2 regions of the Vibrio sp. BS-M-Sm-2 genome follow, and region 2 is predicted to be linked to the other one. Evidence: riboswitches for the same ligand, from Rfam matches in the RefSeq annotation. Region 2 holds a riboswitch; the other holds the start of a gene.
The links. Region 2 has a riboswitch for cyclic di-GMP ahead of gbpA (N-acetylglucosamine-binding protein GbpA). Riboswitches for the same ligand answer to the same signal wherever they lie in the genome.
Positions count from the first base shown of each region.

Region 1: another riboswitch for cyclic di-GMP. It lies ahead of AB8613_RS14280 (TfoX/Sxy family DNA transformation protein); the one in region 2 lies ahead of gbpA (N-acetylglucosamine-binding protein GbpA).

Region 1 covers NZ_CP167894.1:3,106,149-3,114,247, reverse strand. The annotation lists gene mukF (chromosome partition protein MukF) at 1-379, opposite strand, end outside; gene cmoM (tRNA uridine 5-oxyacetic acid(34) methyltransferase CmoM) at 505-1,290, opposite strand; gene elyC (envelope biogenesis factor ElyC) at 1,406-2,260, shown strand; gene torR (two-component system response regulator TorR) at 2,355-3,068, opposite strand; gene torD (molecular chaperone TorD) at 3,325-3,972, shown strand; gene purR (HTH-type transcriptional repressor PurR) at 4,289-5,293, shown strand; cyclic di-GMP riboswitch class I at 5,464-5,549, shown strand; gene AB8613_RS14280 (TfoX/Sxy family DNA transformation protein) at 5,677-6,267, shown strand; gene AB8613_RS14275 (TVP38/TMEM64 family protein) at 6,401-7,081, shown strand; gene AB8613_RS14270 (DUF2007 domain-containing protein) at 7,128-7,445, shown strand; gene AB8613_RS14265 (alpha/beta fold hydrolase) at 7,577-8,099, opposite strand, start outside.
Region 2 covers NZ_CP167895.1:11,513-19,611, reverse strand. The annotation lists gene cyoE (heme o synthase) at 1-103, shown strand, start outside; gene gbpA (N-acetylglucosamine-binding protein GbpA) at 215-1,681, opposite strand; cyclic di-GMP riboswitch class I at 1,754-1,843, opposite strand; gene AB8613_RS16190 (hypothetical protein) at 2,166-2,519, shown strand; gene AB8613_RS16185 (DUF3313 domain-containing protein) at 2,619-3,290, shown strand; gene AB8613_RS16180 (DUF3820 family protein) at 3,303-3,518, shown strand; gene aroG (3-deoxy-7-phosphoheptulonate synthase AroG) at 3,832-4,884, shown strand; gene AB8613_RS16170 (phosphomannomutase CpsG) at 4,995-6,419, opposite strand; gene AB8613_RS16165 (mannose-1-phosphate guanylyltransferase/mannose-6-phosphate isomerase) at 6,435-7,919, opposite strand; gene AB8613_RS16160 (mechanosensitive ion channel family protein) at 8,025-8,099, opposite strand, start outside.

The DNA of each region.
Region 1 (8,099 bases), on a different replicon from region 2:
TAGAGAACTGACGGTGGCGTAAGTAATAATCTGAAATACCAATCGCCAATGGTGATAAGCGATAAATACTCGCACCATCGGTGATTTCGCTAGTAAAGCGGCTAATCAACTTTTGTTTAACTAACTCGTTGATGGCATTGTTGGCACGAAACGCGGACGCTTCGCCAGTATCTTCAAACAGTCGAGTGACGATGGTAAATGCATCGTGCAGTTCCCCCTCGCCCAACTCTTCATCGAACCTTTCATTGCTTAGTACTGCGATAGCAATCAAAAATGCTAAGCGCTCTGGTGGCAAGTTTAATGAAAAATCATGCTGCTTGACCCAGCCCACCAACTCATCAATTGGCTGCTCTTCGGCAGTTTGAGTCATTTCACTCATTGTGGTTCCTGTTACTGTTCTTCGTCATATCGAATGTATTAGATATGACGCCTATTTCTTTATGACGCGGGCTTCTTACGATGGCATAGCGCATGTTGTGGCTTCTTTTACCACATTCAGCGCTGTTATTGCGCAGGTTTTTGAGCCCAAACGTGAATATAACGGCCTAGTGACAGATATGGCTCTTGGCGACATAGCTGTTTTTCCAGTTCCAATACATCTTCAAATTGGTAATCGCCCATGTACTCCATATTACCTATGTAGTCACTGAAAGAGCGAATGCCTGATTTACCACAGATTTCTAGACCAGCGTCTTCTATCCATTGGTAAACCTCTTCCGGCTTCAAGCCTTTTTGTGGTTGCAGCTTAAACCGTTTTCGATGTGGCATCCCATTCAATACATGAGGAATATTGCCACAAATCACATTTTTCAGGACTAATCCGTGGTGGTTGTAAAACATTATCGAGGCAACGCCACCCGGTTTAACTTGTTCAAGCAATAAATCAAGCGCCTCTTTAGGATCGGCTAACCATTCCATTACGGCATGAAACATCACAAAATCGACTTTTCCATCGAGATGTTCTGCGACTTTTTGTACCGGTGAATGAATAAATCGATATTGCTCTAACAAACCCGCTTCGCTGATACTTTCTTCTGCGAGCTTCAGCATTTCAGAAGAGAGGTCACACAGAGAAACGTTATGCCCAAGCGACGCAATTTTTTGCGACATCTGTGCAAGTCCGCCTCCAGCATCAAGCACATGCAGTGGCGAAGCTGATTGTTCAAATTTGCTCAAAGCTTGTTCTAAATCTTCCCATACGATGATCTGACGGATCTCTCCTTTGTCAGAACCGTAAATATTTTTTGCAAATTTGTGGGCAATATCGTCGAAATTACGGTCTTCAGTCACGGCTACTTGAGTTATTATGTCCTATCGTGCCTGCTATTCTGTCACAGGAATTTCAGGAATAAAGAGGCGATGTCTCTTTTTACTACTAAGTGATGTTTTTTCGGACTATTCGGATATGTTTGAGCTGAAAAAAGTAGTGTCTTCGCTATTGATGCCACTGCCAGCAATGTTAATTCTCGCTTTTCTGGGTTTAGCCCTAGTGATGTTTACTACCAAAAGGAAGACTGGTTGCCTAATCACCCTTTCAGCCCTATGTGGTATTTTCCTAATCGCTTTCCAGCCAGTTTCTAGTCAACTTTTAATGCCAATGGAAAGGCAACACACCGCTTTTTTACCTGTCGATGAAACCGTCGATTACGTGATGGTTCTCGGAAGTGGTCACGTCGTAGATGACCAAATTCCACCGACATCAGAACTTAGTCGCACCGGCCTGATGCGCTTAAGTGAAGGGATTCGTATTCTACGCCTTTACCCTGGTGCAAAACTTATTTTGTCTGGCTATGGCGCAGGCACTGAAGTAAGTAACGCAAGAATGATGGCTAAAGTTGCATTAGCACTAGGCGTAGCAAAACCTGATATCATTCTGCTTGAAACAGCAAAAGACACCTGGGAAGAAGCCCGCCAAGCTGCTGCGTTTGTTAAGAATAAAAGAATGGTGCTAGTGACTTCAGCTAGCCATATGACTCGCGCACTGAATGAATTCAATGCTGCCGGCATGAAACCTCTACCAGCACCAACTAACTACCTTGCACAAGAAGGGATTGTTGAGCCTTGGAATAAGTATATGCCAAAAGCTCTCTACCTTGAGCAGACTGAGCGTTACTGGCACGAAACCATGGGGTTGGTTTGGCAAAGCCTGCGTGATTGGCTTGATACAAGTAATGACCCGGTCGAAGAGCCTATTGTTGTTCCCGAAGCATCCAACCTTGTTGAAGGTGGCAGTGACGTTTCTGCAGCACAGTCTCAATAAGCAGATTGCATAAAATATTCAGTAAAAAAAAGCCGAGACATCAAAGATGCCTCGGCTTTTTAACATTCAAATATCCTAATACACTCAACGGGAATTAGTCACCAGCAAACATGTAACCTTCACCGTGAACCGTCACAAAAATTTGTGGGTTCTTAGGATCGAACTCCATTTTTGCACGCATACGACGGATTAGTACGTCGATGGTACGGTCATTAGGCGCATCCACACGGTGGCTAATCATATTGAGAATACGCTCACGGCTTAACACCTGATTTGGGTAAGAAGACAGTGCAACCAATAATTCGTATTCAGCTTTCGTCAGTTTAACCGGTTCACCGTTTTTGCTTAACGCACGACGAGGGATATCAAATGTCCACTCACCAAAACGAACCACTGATTCATCTTCTGGTTCTTCAGCCGCACCTGCTGCCGTTTTACGAGCGGCAGAAATACGCCAAAGTAGGTTTTTAACTCGAACCAATAACTCGCGAAGTTCGAAGGGTTTAGTAACATAATCGTCAGCGCCCATTTCAAGGCCTACAATTTTGTCGATGCTATCCGTGCGTCCAGTAACTAAAATAATTCCAATGTCTGATTGACTGCGTAATTCGCGAGTTAGCATCAATCCATCTTCGCCTGGTAAGTTGATGTCCAGCATAATGAGGTCAACGTTGTTTTCTTCTAACACGCCTCTCATTTGAGCGCCGCTTTCGGCTTCGCTAACTGTGTAACCTTCGTTCTGGAAGTATCCAACCAGTTTACTGCGGGTTACCACATCATCTTCTACGACTAATACGTGATAGCTCATCTACACCACTTTTCTTATTTAATAGTTTCAGTGACTATTCTATTCATAACTCGTAACAATTCTAGTAGTACACGAGATAAAAGCCAGAAACATGGATTTTTTTTGATACAAGACAATCTTAAACCTTGCTATTTATCTTCCATCGCAATTCAATATAGGCATTACTACTAACGAGTAACTTTGCGTTTCGCAAATAACCTTGTTATTCAGCCTTCGTACCCTAGGTATTACGAAAGACGATATTAGGATTAATCAAATGAAAGAAACGAAAGCATTCAACGAGCAAAGAGCCGAAATATACTGGTGGCTATCAAGCTTATTCGCCAAAGAGCTCACCCAAGAAGAACTCGATCACTACCACTCTGTTGAGATTCGTTCTTTCCTAACTGGTTTAGGCGAAAATGAAACACTAAAGCCTGCGATTGATCGCTTAGTCGATGCACTGAACCGTCTCCAAACACGTGAAGATGCCCAACTAGAACTGTCTGCAGACTTTTGCGATCTTTTCTTAAAGACAGACAAACACGGCGCTCTTCCTTACGCTTCCATGTATATCGGCGAAACTGGCCTTTTAAATGATAAGCCTGCAAGAGATATGGAAGAGATCATGGCCAAGCACAACTTAGTCGTGAACCAAGACTTAAAAGAGCCAGCAGACCACATCGCTATCGAACTCGATTTTCTTGGTAACTTGATCATCCGTTCTAATGAAACGGATCTTGAAGAAGAACTCGAAAAATCGTTCGCCGTTCAACAGCAGTTTATCGAACAACAACTGCTTACTTGGGTGCCAAGGTTCAACGTAAAATGTCATGACGTTGACGAATTCGGTTTCTACGCTTCAGTCTCAGCTCTGCTACTGGCATTCTGCACATTAGACACTCAATACCTCGCTGGTGAATAAGTTTATTGGATGATTTGGTAAACAAATTCAGCAGAATGTGACAATTCACCCGGATTTCTGGGTGAATTTTATTGCGAGTAATTTCTAGTCAGTCTAAAATTGTGACCGCAAACGATAAAATATGAAACATTCACGAAATGCTATGCTTATTAAAGTTCAGAGCATTTCGGTGTTAAGACAAGCCGCTCAATAGCGGTTTTTTGTTTTTTAGCACTTTAGTACCCAAAGAGCCCTACAAATTTAAGCTCTTAGTTAGGTAGCTTAACGGCTACTTCATTCCGTACTTTGGGAAAGTAGCTTCTAATAGGATAAAACCATGGCCACTATCAAAGATGTCGCTCGCTTAGCCGGCGTATCAACAACAACCGTTTCTCACGTAATCAACAAAACTCGCTTTGTTGCTGAAGCGACTCAAGAAAAAGTAAACAAAGCAGTAGATGAACTTAACTATGCGCCAAGTGCAGTTGCTCGTAGTTTGAAGTGCAATACAACACGCACTATCGGCATGCTAGTTACTCAATCAACTAACCTATTCTTCTCTGAAGTTATCGATGGTGTTGAGAGCTACTGTTACCGTCAAGGTTACACTTTGATCCTGTGTAATACGGGCGGTATCTATGAGAAGCAACGTGATTACATTCGAATGCTTGCTGAGAAACGTGTAGATGGCATCTTAGTGATGTGTTCTGACCTAACTGAAGAACTTAGAGAGATGTTAGACCGTCACGCTGACATCCCTAAAGTAATAATGGACTGGGGTCCAGAGAGTTCTCAAGCTGATAAGATCATCGATAACTCTGAAGAAGGTGGCTATCTAGCAACCAAATACCTCATTGAACGCGGTCACTCTAAGATTGCTTGTTTAAGTGGCCACTTAGACAAAGCAGCATGTGTTGAGCGTATCGCTGGTTACAAGCGTGCACTCAATGAAGCAAAGATTACTGCCGATGATGATATGATCATTGAAGGTAACTTCGAGTGTGATACGGCTGTTCTTGCTGCAGAGCAAATCGTAGAGATGGAAGATCGTCCAACCGCAGTATTCTGTTTTAATGACACAATGGCACTAGGCCTAATGAGCCGCCTGCAAGAGAAAGGAATTCGCATTCCTGAAGATATTTCCGTGATTGGTTACGACAACATCGAACTGGCTGAATACTTCTCTCCACCGTTAACTACGGTTCACCAACCTAAGCGTCGTGTTGGTAAGAATGCATTCGAAATTCTGTTAGAGCGCATAAAAGATAAAGATCATGAAAAACGCGTCTTCGAAATGCACCCTGAAATTGTTGAGCGAAGTACAGTTAAAACGTTAAATTAATTGACAACTCGAGTTTAATTGCATCAAGCGCACCTTTAGGTGCGCTTTTTTTATCAACAGCTATAATGAACTCATATGCACAAAGGAAAGATCATTAATTGAAGCAACATCACATTTTGAAATATCAACTGTGAGCCTCATTCAACAAAAACTTTATTCTATTCAATCAGTCACGCACAGGGCAAACCACTTGAAAAAGTGAGACGCAAAGCTTCCGGCCTAAACCACTCGTTGGTATGGTAGCGGGGTTACCGATGGCAAAATGCAGTAAGTACTAATAATTTAGTAATTTACGGCTTATTGACAATTTAATTGCAACATTTTGCTAATCTCTCGGACCTGCTTATTTGGTGGCGTAGTTCAAATACACCGAGATAAATAACATGGATAAACCGATACTAAAGGACTCAATGAAGTTATTTGAGCCCCTAGGAAAAATAAAATCACGCTCAATGTTTGGTGGCTTCGGTCTTTTTGCTGATGACACTATGTTTGCTCTGGTTGTAAATGACCAGCTGCACATACGAGCAGAAAAATGCACAACAAAACAATTCGAACAACAAGGGTTTCAACCGTACGTCTACAAAAAACGTGGTTTCCCTGTCGTTACTAAATATTTCGCTTTACCTGAAGGCCTGTGGCAAGACCAAGAAAAAATCTTGCAGCTTGCAACCACGTCTCTAGGTTTTGCTAAAGAAGAAAAAGCCGAGCAGTCTTCTGCTAAGCCTACTCGACTCAAAGATCTGCCTAACCTTCGACTCGCTACTGAACGCATGTTGAAAAAAGCAGGGATCGATTCCGTAGAACGTTTATATGAATCAGGCTCTGTAAACGCATTTAACGCCATCAAGGAATCGCATGCGTCTTCTGTCAGTATTGAACTACTTTGGGCGCTAGAAGGTGCGATCAATGGTACACATTGGTCAGTTATACCGCAGCAGCGTCGTGAAGAGCTTATCAATCGCGTCAATTAGCATTGTCAGTGCAAACTATCTACATAACTAAGCCGCATTTTTGCGGCTTTTTTTATATCTACTGAAAGTTAATCTAAGCTTTGCCTGTCTATCTATACTATCGGTATGCATTGAAAATTTAGAGGAAGTATCAATGAGTAAGAAAATGATATTGGGTATTATATTGGTAGTAATCATCGTCTTGTTAGGCGTCAATTTTGGCCAATACCTCACGCTTGAAAATGCCAAGGCCCAACAAGCCGTTTTAAATGACTACATTGACAGCAACTTTATTGCCGCCGCCGCTATCTATTTTGTTGCGTATGTAATGATCACTGCTTTCTCAATTCCTGGCGCCGCTGTTGTTACCCTGCTTGGAGCTGCTCTATTTGGCTTCTGGAATAGTTTACTGCTGGTATCTTTCGCAAGTGCAATTGGTGCTACCCTCGCTTTTCTAAGTAGCCGCTATCTGTTACGTGACTGGATTCAAACCAAGTTTGGTGACAAGTTAGCGACAATTAACAAGGGCGTTGAAAAAGACGGCGCATTTTACTTGTTTTCTCTGCGTCTAATTCCTGTATTCCCATTCTTCCTTATCAACCTGTTGATGGGTCTAACTCCTATGTCGGTGAGTCGTTACTACATTACGAGTCAAATCGGGATGTTGCCGGGTACTGCTGTTTTCTTGAATGCAGGTACTCAACTCGCAGAAATTGATTCACTTTCGGGCATCGTGTCGCCTTCAGTACTATTGTCATTTGCATTACTGGGTATATTCCCAATTATTGCTAAGTGGTTGATGGGGAAGTTTCGCTCAACACCAGTGGCTGAATAACGTATATAGCTAAATAACGCATATAGCCAGATAAGGTTCTATTTCAATGAAGATCTTCAGTGCATCGAATCCGACAGAAGCCCACATCATCTGTGGATTACTAGAAAGTGAGAATATTGCGTGTGAAGTCCGTGGGGAGGGTTTGTTTGGTTTGAAAGGTGAAATCCCATTCACAGAAGAAACTGACCCTTACGTATGGTTATATGAGCCAGAATTGGCCAGTAAAGCCCGCACGATTGTTAATGACTACCAAAAACAGCAAGATTCTATTATCTATGAAGAGTGGCGTTGTAGTAAATGTCATGAAGTTAACGAAGCTCAATTTGGTTCATGCTGGCAGTGCGGCGCTGCTTCACCTGAATAGCAGAGTTTCCATTATTACAGAAAATGATTCTGTAAAAGACAACCTCCAAATAAAAACGGGAAGCTAAAATTAGCTTCCCGTTTTTATTTTAATTCTATTCAAACATCTGTTCTGATAAAGAACCTAGATAATCACTGAATTTGCTTTTGAATAAAAGCGATAGATTGTTGATTGAATTCTTCAGGGTTTTCGACATTACATACATGCCCACAGTTAGCGATTTCTACCAACTCACTCGACTCATGCGCTTCCACCATTTCTTTAACAGGCTTGATGAACATATAATCGCGTTCACCCATCAAATACAAAGTTGGAATCGGCAACTCTCTGTCTTTGAAGTACTTCATCAATGGATTTACGTCAGCTGTGAGGATAAACCAACGTTTAAACTCTTTTTGGCACAGCTTTTTAGCTTCGCGGATAAACAAGTGACGTGACTCTTTCTGACTTTTTTGCGGCATCACAACATAAGCAAATAAGCTGTATAACCACATATAAGGAATAATGTGCTTACTCAGGTTTCCTAATTTGATTAAGACTTGAGAGCGAGTGTTAAGTTTAGTAACCGCACCACCAAGCACCATAGAGCGCACTCTGCTCGCAGCCAATTCAGCCACGTTGCGAACGATAATCGTGCCCAAAGACATACCCACG
Region 2 (8,099 bases):
GTATCGTGATGAGCCTAATATGGCGATGAAGACCTTTAAGTTCTCCATCTATCATCTCATGATCTTGTTTGTTGCTCTGTTGGCAGACCACTATCTACTTTAACAACTGGCGTTTTTACTTTTACTGAACAAGAAAACGGATGCTTTGGGCATCCGTTTTTGTTTGGTTGATGACTAAAACGCACTTAATACAAAGTAAGTATCTAGCGAGTACTTAGTCCACTTTGTTCCAAGCACTTTGCCAGTGTGAACCGACACCTGGTTCGTACTGAGTTGCTGTTGGTGCCCATTGAACACAGTAGCCAGAGTATGGGAACTCTTTACACTGATAAACGCCACCATCGCTGCTCAATACTTTAGTACCGGCAGTGTAAGACTCAATGCTTTCTGGGAATATGAAGTCGTAATCGCCCGCTGGTGGCGGTGTTTGCTCGTCCATTAGGTGGAAATCAAGCGTGTTCTGATCCACTAAGTTACCTTGGTCATCTTTCGTCACAACCACAAGCATGTGGTGGCCAGCTTCAGACTTAGAAAGAGTCAGCTGAACACCTTCAACTTGTCCGTCTGTTAGGTCCGATTTCTGAGATGCAAGCGCTTCACGGTGATGGTTGTACACGGTAAGCTCAGCTTGGATATCGCCTGTTGCCGCTAACGTAAGATCTAGCTGGGTAGGTTGGCTCTCATCGATAATGTACTCTGACTCTAGACCTGTTACTTCTAGCTCATGCTCTGGTTCTGGAGTATCAATCTTGTAGCCGATTTCTACACTGTTAAAGCCAGAGCCTGCTTTTAGATAAACAGGGTTAGTGCCGTAAACGGGGGCGAAATCACCTTGGTCGTTCAATTGACCTGCTTTGATTTGCGTCTGCTCTTGGTTGATTTTAGAAGAAAGAGCGTAAGACCAATTATTGGCTTTGCCTTGCTCAGAACTTTCAATCACAAGCTCAGTGCTGTATGAAGCGTTCTCACCGGATTGATCGAATACGCGAGTGTAAACAGCGTCACCTACATTCAGGTCTTGTGTTGGGTTGATTTGACCGCCTTGATCCCAATCAGGAATGATAGGACCGTCGCCATCAAACTTCACGTCGATAACGTTGTAGAAAGCCGCAGCAGTGTCACCTACATCCCATACCGCAAGGATCACTTGATAACCTTCGCGTTCTGGCACATTACACAAGTGGCTTACTTGCATCGGTGGCTGTTTCATATTGCCTTCAACAACACAGAATGGCGTTAAGTCAAAGGAGCTGCGTGCCAAAGGCTGGTTTGGGTTCCAGTCTGGTTGAGTAATGTAATATTTCCAATCGCGAGTCTTGTGGTTAGCTGTGAACGTCCATTCAAAGTACTGAGAACCAGACTTGATAGGGCGTTTAACCCAGCGATCTGCTTTTTGCTCGTCTAGTGCTGCTGCTAAAGAAGATTGCGCACTGGCGATTTTCCCATCAGCAGGGCCGACTTCAGGAAAGCCTTCAGGGCCTTCCACACTTTGTGGCTCGTATTGGATACCACCACAGTTGGTGTTTTTCTCTTGCGTATCACTCGCGGGGAACTTACATAGGGCAACACGGCTCTCAGCAACGCCATTGTTGTATGCAGAGACATAACCGTGACCGAAGCTTGCACCGCTTACGCTAAGTAGCGATAGTGCGATGAGTGATTTTTTTGGGAGTTGTTTCATTATTTGTCCTTACTGTATTTGGCCGACAAAAAAGAGAACACTCCGGCATGCATTTACACTTAAATCCTATTAAGTGGCGGCCCCGCTATCATAGACAGAATATTTGTCGACAGACCGGTGGCTTTGCGTCCTATTCTTTCAAATAGTTTGCCAGAAGTGCGTTTGAGCAAACGAAATGTAGCCAACCAGTTTTATAAATGCGAATCAATCGATTGAAATGTGGAATGCCAATCTCGAACTTTTAATTCTTAATACAAATTAACTTGCTATATATTTCTTAAGTTAATGTATAAATTATTGATATAAATAAAGAAAGTATTTGCTCTAATCGTTTTTGTGAATACTTTGAGTCTTTGTGTTTCGTTCTGTAGAACAATTGTGCTCATATCAAAACCAAACCTTTGGTTTCCACTAACCGAACTCTGACATGTCATGTATGAAAAAACGGACAATTGATTGGTATGAATTATATAAAGGAGTCGGTATGGAATTCACAGAACAAGACAGAGATGCGTTGTATCAAACGTGGATGTCACAAAAATCGAGAATGCGAATTACGCAGATGGAGTTTTCAAAAAAGCTAGGGATGAACCAGCTTGATTTCTCAAATGTACTGCGAGGGGAGACGCCATTGACCATGTCTTTCATCAGTCACTTTTGCCGTTTACTTCATTTAGAACCTAGAAATGTGTTCCCTTCACTTAAAGAAGGTAATGAGTCTGGACCTAAAGTGGTGTATTTGAAAAGTAGAATGAGTGTTGATGGCGAGATTCAAAACGCTTATATCGAAGGAAATCAGGTGATTGTAGAGTATGCTCATACCGTGCAGCATGACTAATTTTAGAGCTAGCTCTGAGTTTTAACCCCTTTTTCTACAATCTTCTCACATAGGGTATGGCATACTTAGTTGGATTTTTCTATTTAATGTAAGTGCGCTATGAAACCTTTAAAACTTCTCTTGCTTGTTGCAACCAGCATTTTTTTGTTTGGTTGTGCAGGCGGTCCAATTAAAACCGCAACCAAGTTCACCAGTTATGAAGATTTTCAGCCAGGTCCTGACGGTGGTGTTGACTTAGTTTGGGCCAGAATCGGTCTGCGTGACGCACAGCGTTTGAAATCCAAGTTAGATGATTACGATTCTGTAGTGATCGACCAAATTTTTGTTTTGGCAGAAGAAGGTTCGTTAGAGCAGGACGAAATTCAGGTGCTCACTACCCACATGGTTGCGCGTTTGGAAGAGAAAATATCGCCTCATAAAACAATCGTCGATGAGCCTACGGGTAAAACATTACGCCTGAGTATCGCTCTGAGTAACGTTGAAACGCCCAACCCGATCTTAGCTGTAACGAGCAGCGTTCTGCCGTTTGGTCTTGCGATGTCAACCATATCTAAGGTGACAACAGGAGAACACACTAATGTTGGGAGTGCGAGTGTAGAGTTGTTGGTCAGTGATGCTCAAGAGGGTACTCCATTATTTGCTGCAATCGACCGAGAAGCGGGGAATAAAGATTTTTCAACCATGATTGATTCGCTAGATGATGCCAAAGATGCGATCAACTATTGGGTTGAACGTTTAGGTGATACTCTACAGAACATAGATGACGCATAGAAAGGCCGAATAGTGCTAGAGAAAGAGAATCTGATTAAGTTGGCTCGAATGCAGATGCCATTTGGAAAGTACGCGGGTCGTACACTGATTGACTTACCTGAAGAATATTTGCTGTGGTTCGACAAAAAGGGATTCCCGTCAGGCGAACTAGGCGACTTATTAAAATTGTGCCTTGCTCTCAAAATTGAAGGGCTTGATAGTGTCGTCAAGCCATTGAAAAGAATGTAATTAAACAAAAGTTCACGCTGATAACGTGAGCTTTTTTGTTTTTCAGTTCTACACAATTTCACAGGAATGGTGAAGCTTGAAGAATTACTACTCTTGCTTTCCTATAAATTACGCAATCGATAACGTGTAAATAATGTTATACGGGGTGTTTTAAATATAAAACACAAAAAAAATTGCGTTTATTTTCAATTAGTGATTGAAACTAGAGTTTTTACTAGTTAAGTTACAGGGAACAAGAAGATTAGTGCTGATAGAAAGTGACGTGAGACAACGTACATTCAGCTCAAGGATAGAAAAAAGGAAGAAGTAAGCAATGTTCCAGACTGATGATGTAAGAATTAACAAAGTAAAAGAGTTATTACCACCTGTTGCTGTTTTAGAAAAGTTTGCAGCGACAGAAATTGCTTCTTCTACAACCTTTGAAAGCCGTAAAGCGATTCACAATATTTTAGAAGATAGTGACGATCGCTTGCTTGTAATTGTTGGTCCATGTTCTATTCATGACACAGAAGCTGCTCTTGAGTACGGCAAGCGTTTAAAAGTGCTGCGTGACGAACTCGGCGATAAGCTTGAAATCGTAATGCGTGTTTACTTTGAAAAACCACGCACAACGGTAGGTTGGAAAGGTCTAATCAACGACCCGTACATGAACGATACGTTCAAACTAAATGATGGCCTTCGTTTAGGACGTAAGCTACTGCTTGACCTAACTGACATGGGCATGCCAACGGCAAGTGAATTCCTAGATATGATCACGCCTCAATACGTTGCTGACCTAATCAGTTGGGGTGCAATTGGCGCACGTACGACAGAATCTCAAGTTCACCGTGAGCTGGCTTCAGGCCTATCTTGCCCAGTTGGTTTTAAGAATGGTACTGATGGCAACATCAAGATCGCAACAGATGCTATTCGCTCTGCTAGCGCTTCTCACCACTTCTTATCGGTAACTAAGTACGGTCATTCAGCTATTGTTGAAACAGCAGGTAACCCTGATTGTCATATCATCCTACGTGGTGGTAAAGAGCCAAACTACAGCGCAGAACACGTTGGTAAGATCAAAGAAGAGCTAGCAGCTTCAGGTCTTCCACAAAAAGTAATGATTGATTTCAGCCACGCAAACAGTTCTAAGCAGTTTAAGCGTCAAATGAATGTATCTGATGACGTAAGTGCACAAATTTCTGGCGGCGACAAAGCTATCTTTGGTGTGATGATCGAGTCTCATCTAGTTGAAGGTCGTCAAGACCTTGTTGATGGTAAAGCAGCAACTTACGGTCAATCTGTTACTGACGCATGTATTGGTTGGGAAGATACTGAAACAGTACTTCGCCAGTTGGCAGACGCTGTTGAAGCTCGCCGTAACAAATAGACCAATTACAGTCAGCGACTAAGCTACTGAAAATTCAAAGCCCTTATTAGCAATCGTTAGTAAGGGCTTTTTTATGGTTTTTAGTTGAAAATTGGAAGCACCTTGTACTCTTAAATGAGAAAAGACAGTAGCTCGTTGACTTTAAATGATAACAAAGCTCTATCTTGTTTGGTTTCAACGTTAAGGCGTATTAATGGTTCTGTATTCGATTGTCTTAGGTTGAAGCGCCATGTTCCCATATCCATACTGATACCGTCTGTATGATCGATCTCAACGGCATTATCTCGGTAGTGCGATAACACGCAAGCCATGACCTGCTCGGGGTCTGAAACTTTGCGATTTATCTCTCCGGAAGAGGGGAATTTCTGCATACTGGTACTCGTCAATTGATGAAGAGATTGTTGAGTCTTCGACATCAGTTCGATAACTAGTAGCCAAGGAATCATCCCTGAGTCGCAATATCCAAAATCACGAAAATAATGGTGTGCGCTCATTTCTCCACCATACACTGCGTTTAACTCTCGCATTTTCTCTTTGATCAAAGCATGTCCAGCTTTTACGCCAACAGCGTTTCCACCTAGTCTTTCTGCGATCTCTATTGTATTCCATGTCATGCGCATGTCGTGCAGTACAGTTGCATTAGAGTCTTTTAGCAAGAAGGCTTCGGTTAGCAGACCAACGATGTAGTAGCCTTCAATGTAATTGCCTTTTTCATCAAAGAAAAAGCAGCGGTCGAAGTCTCCATCCCATGCAATTCCAAGGTCTGCAGAATGTTCTAAAACGGCATCTCGAGTGGCTGCTTGACTCTCTCTAATCAAAGGGTTTGGAATACCATTGGGGAAGTCTCCATCGGGCGTATGATGAACCTTGACGAAAGTGATAGAGGCACTGAGTTTGTTAAATTTATTCTCTAAAGCATCAATGACATGTCCTGCGACGCCGTTTCCTGCATTAACTACAATCTTCATTGGCGAAAGCTTAGAAGGTGATATATAGGAGAGTAGGTGGTCTACATAAGGGGCGAGAATACTAGTCGGTCTACTAGAGTTACTTGGTTGCACATAAACGAGCGGTAAATTGCTGTTTAGCTCTTGTTCGAGTACTTCAATGCGTCGTTTGATTTCATCTAAACCACTGTTTTTACTAATAGGGCTAGCGTCTACACCGACCAATTTCATGCCGTTATAATTGATTGGGTTATGGCTAGCTGTAATTTGTATTCCGCCAATCGCTTTTAGGGAACGTGTCGCAAAGTAGACTTCTTCTGTGCCAGTCATACCTAGGTCTATCACGGTAATCCCTGACTCGATTAAGCCTTTGGTCATGGCTTCTTGTAATGAAAGAGACGTTTCGCGGTTATCACGACCAATCACCACTTGCGCCAAGTCATCGAATGAGGTTTCAGGCGTAGCGGACAGGACATATTCGCCAAATGCTCTACCAAGCAGGTAAGCAAGGCGCTCATTGATTTGTTTACCAATGATTCCTCGGATATCGTTATTTTTAAAGCAGCTGAGCTCTAAATTCTGTTTCATTCTATTGTGGCTGCTCTAGTTCGATTTGTTGATTTGAGGTGAGCTAGATTGTTTGCTCCGCCCGTAACTATCTTGATATCGAATAATGTCGTCTTCACTCAAATGGCTACCGGTTTGTACTTCGATCATTTCGAGTGGAGTGTCCCCTGGGTTCTCTAGGCTGTGGATATGGCCTAAAGGGATGTAAGTGGATTGATCTTCTTCAACCAGATAGGTTTTCTCATCGTTGGTCACTTTCGCAGTACCCGCCACGACTACCCAATGTTCCGCTCTATGATGGTGCATTTGTAACGACAACTTGTGACCAGGTTTTACGGTGATACGTTTAACTTTGTCGCGCTGGCCTAGATCGATAACATCGTATTTACCCCAAGGTCTAAACACCTCACGATGATGCAAATGTTCTGTGCGACCGGCTTGATTCAGTTGACTGACAATCGATTTAACACCTTGAACCTTGTCTTTGTTCGCAACCAATATAGCGTCTTTGGTTTCGACAATAATGAGGTTCTCGACACCTACCGTCGCAACCAGCTTGTTTTCAGCGTGGATGTAGTTGTATTGAGAATCGACAGTTAACACATCGCCTTCAATCACATTGTTGTGTTCATCTTTATCACTGACATCCCAGATTGCAGACCATGAACCAATATCATTCCAACCAACATCCATCGGGATCACCGCAGCATCCGACGTTTTTTCCATCACGGCATAGTCGATAGAGTCGCTCGGGCTGCTTTGGAATGCTTCGGCGTCAATACGGATAAAATCGAGGTCGGTGTTTTGCGTTGTGAGAGCGAGTTTACAGGCCGTTAGGATCTCTGGACGATGTTCAGCAAGTTCTTCAAGGTAGCGTGATGCTCTAAACATGAACATACCGCTGTTCCAGAGGTATTGCCCTGAATTAACGTATTGTTCTGCGGTTGCTAGATCTGGTTTTTCAACGAAACATTCAATGGCAAAAGCATGATGGGAGAGTGGCTCTCCTTGTTTTATATAACCATAGCCAGTTTCTGGTACGTTTGGAGTAATACCAAAAGTAACCAGTTTACCTTGTTTTGCGTATTCAACGCCTCTTGCCACCGTTTGCTGAAATGCAGCTGTTTTTGCGATGTGATGATCTGCAGCCAGCACTAATAATATTGGGTCAGATTTATGTTGTTGGCTGCTGTTCGAGTGACCTAAAGCCTGTAACGCAGCTAGTGCGATGGCTGGGGCTGTATTTCTACCTACAGGTTCTAACAATATTCCACTGTGTTGGATATTGGATGCTCGAGCTTGTTCTGCGGCAATGAAGCGATGCTCTTCATTACAGATGATGAGCGGGGCATCGCAGTTACTATCCGTTAAGTACTCATCAAGACCTTGCAGTCGTTGAAGTGTTTGCTGAAGCATGGACTGCTTGCCGGCAATATTGAGAAATTGCTTAGGGTAAAGCTCGCGAGACAGTGGCCAGAGACGACTTCCGGAGCCGCCAGCTAGAATGACAGGTACAATCATAGAGTGGTAATTGGGTGCATTGGAAGACTGGCACCATGTTACCACGCTTCACCTTTTTTGCTTATCGCTAAGAAATTTACTTAACGATAAGCAATATAGGTGTGCTTATTGATGCGCTTCTGGATTGGACATGATCATAGCTTGAGCTTCGCTAAAACCTTGAGGATCAATCTTGAGTGT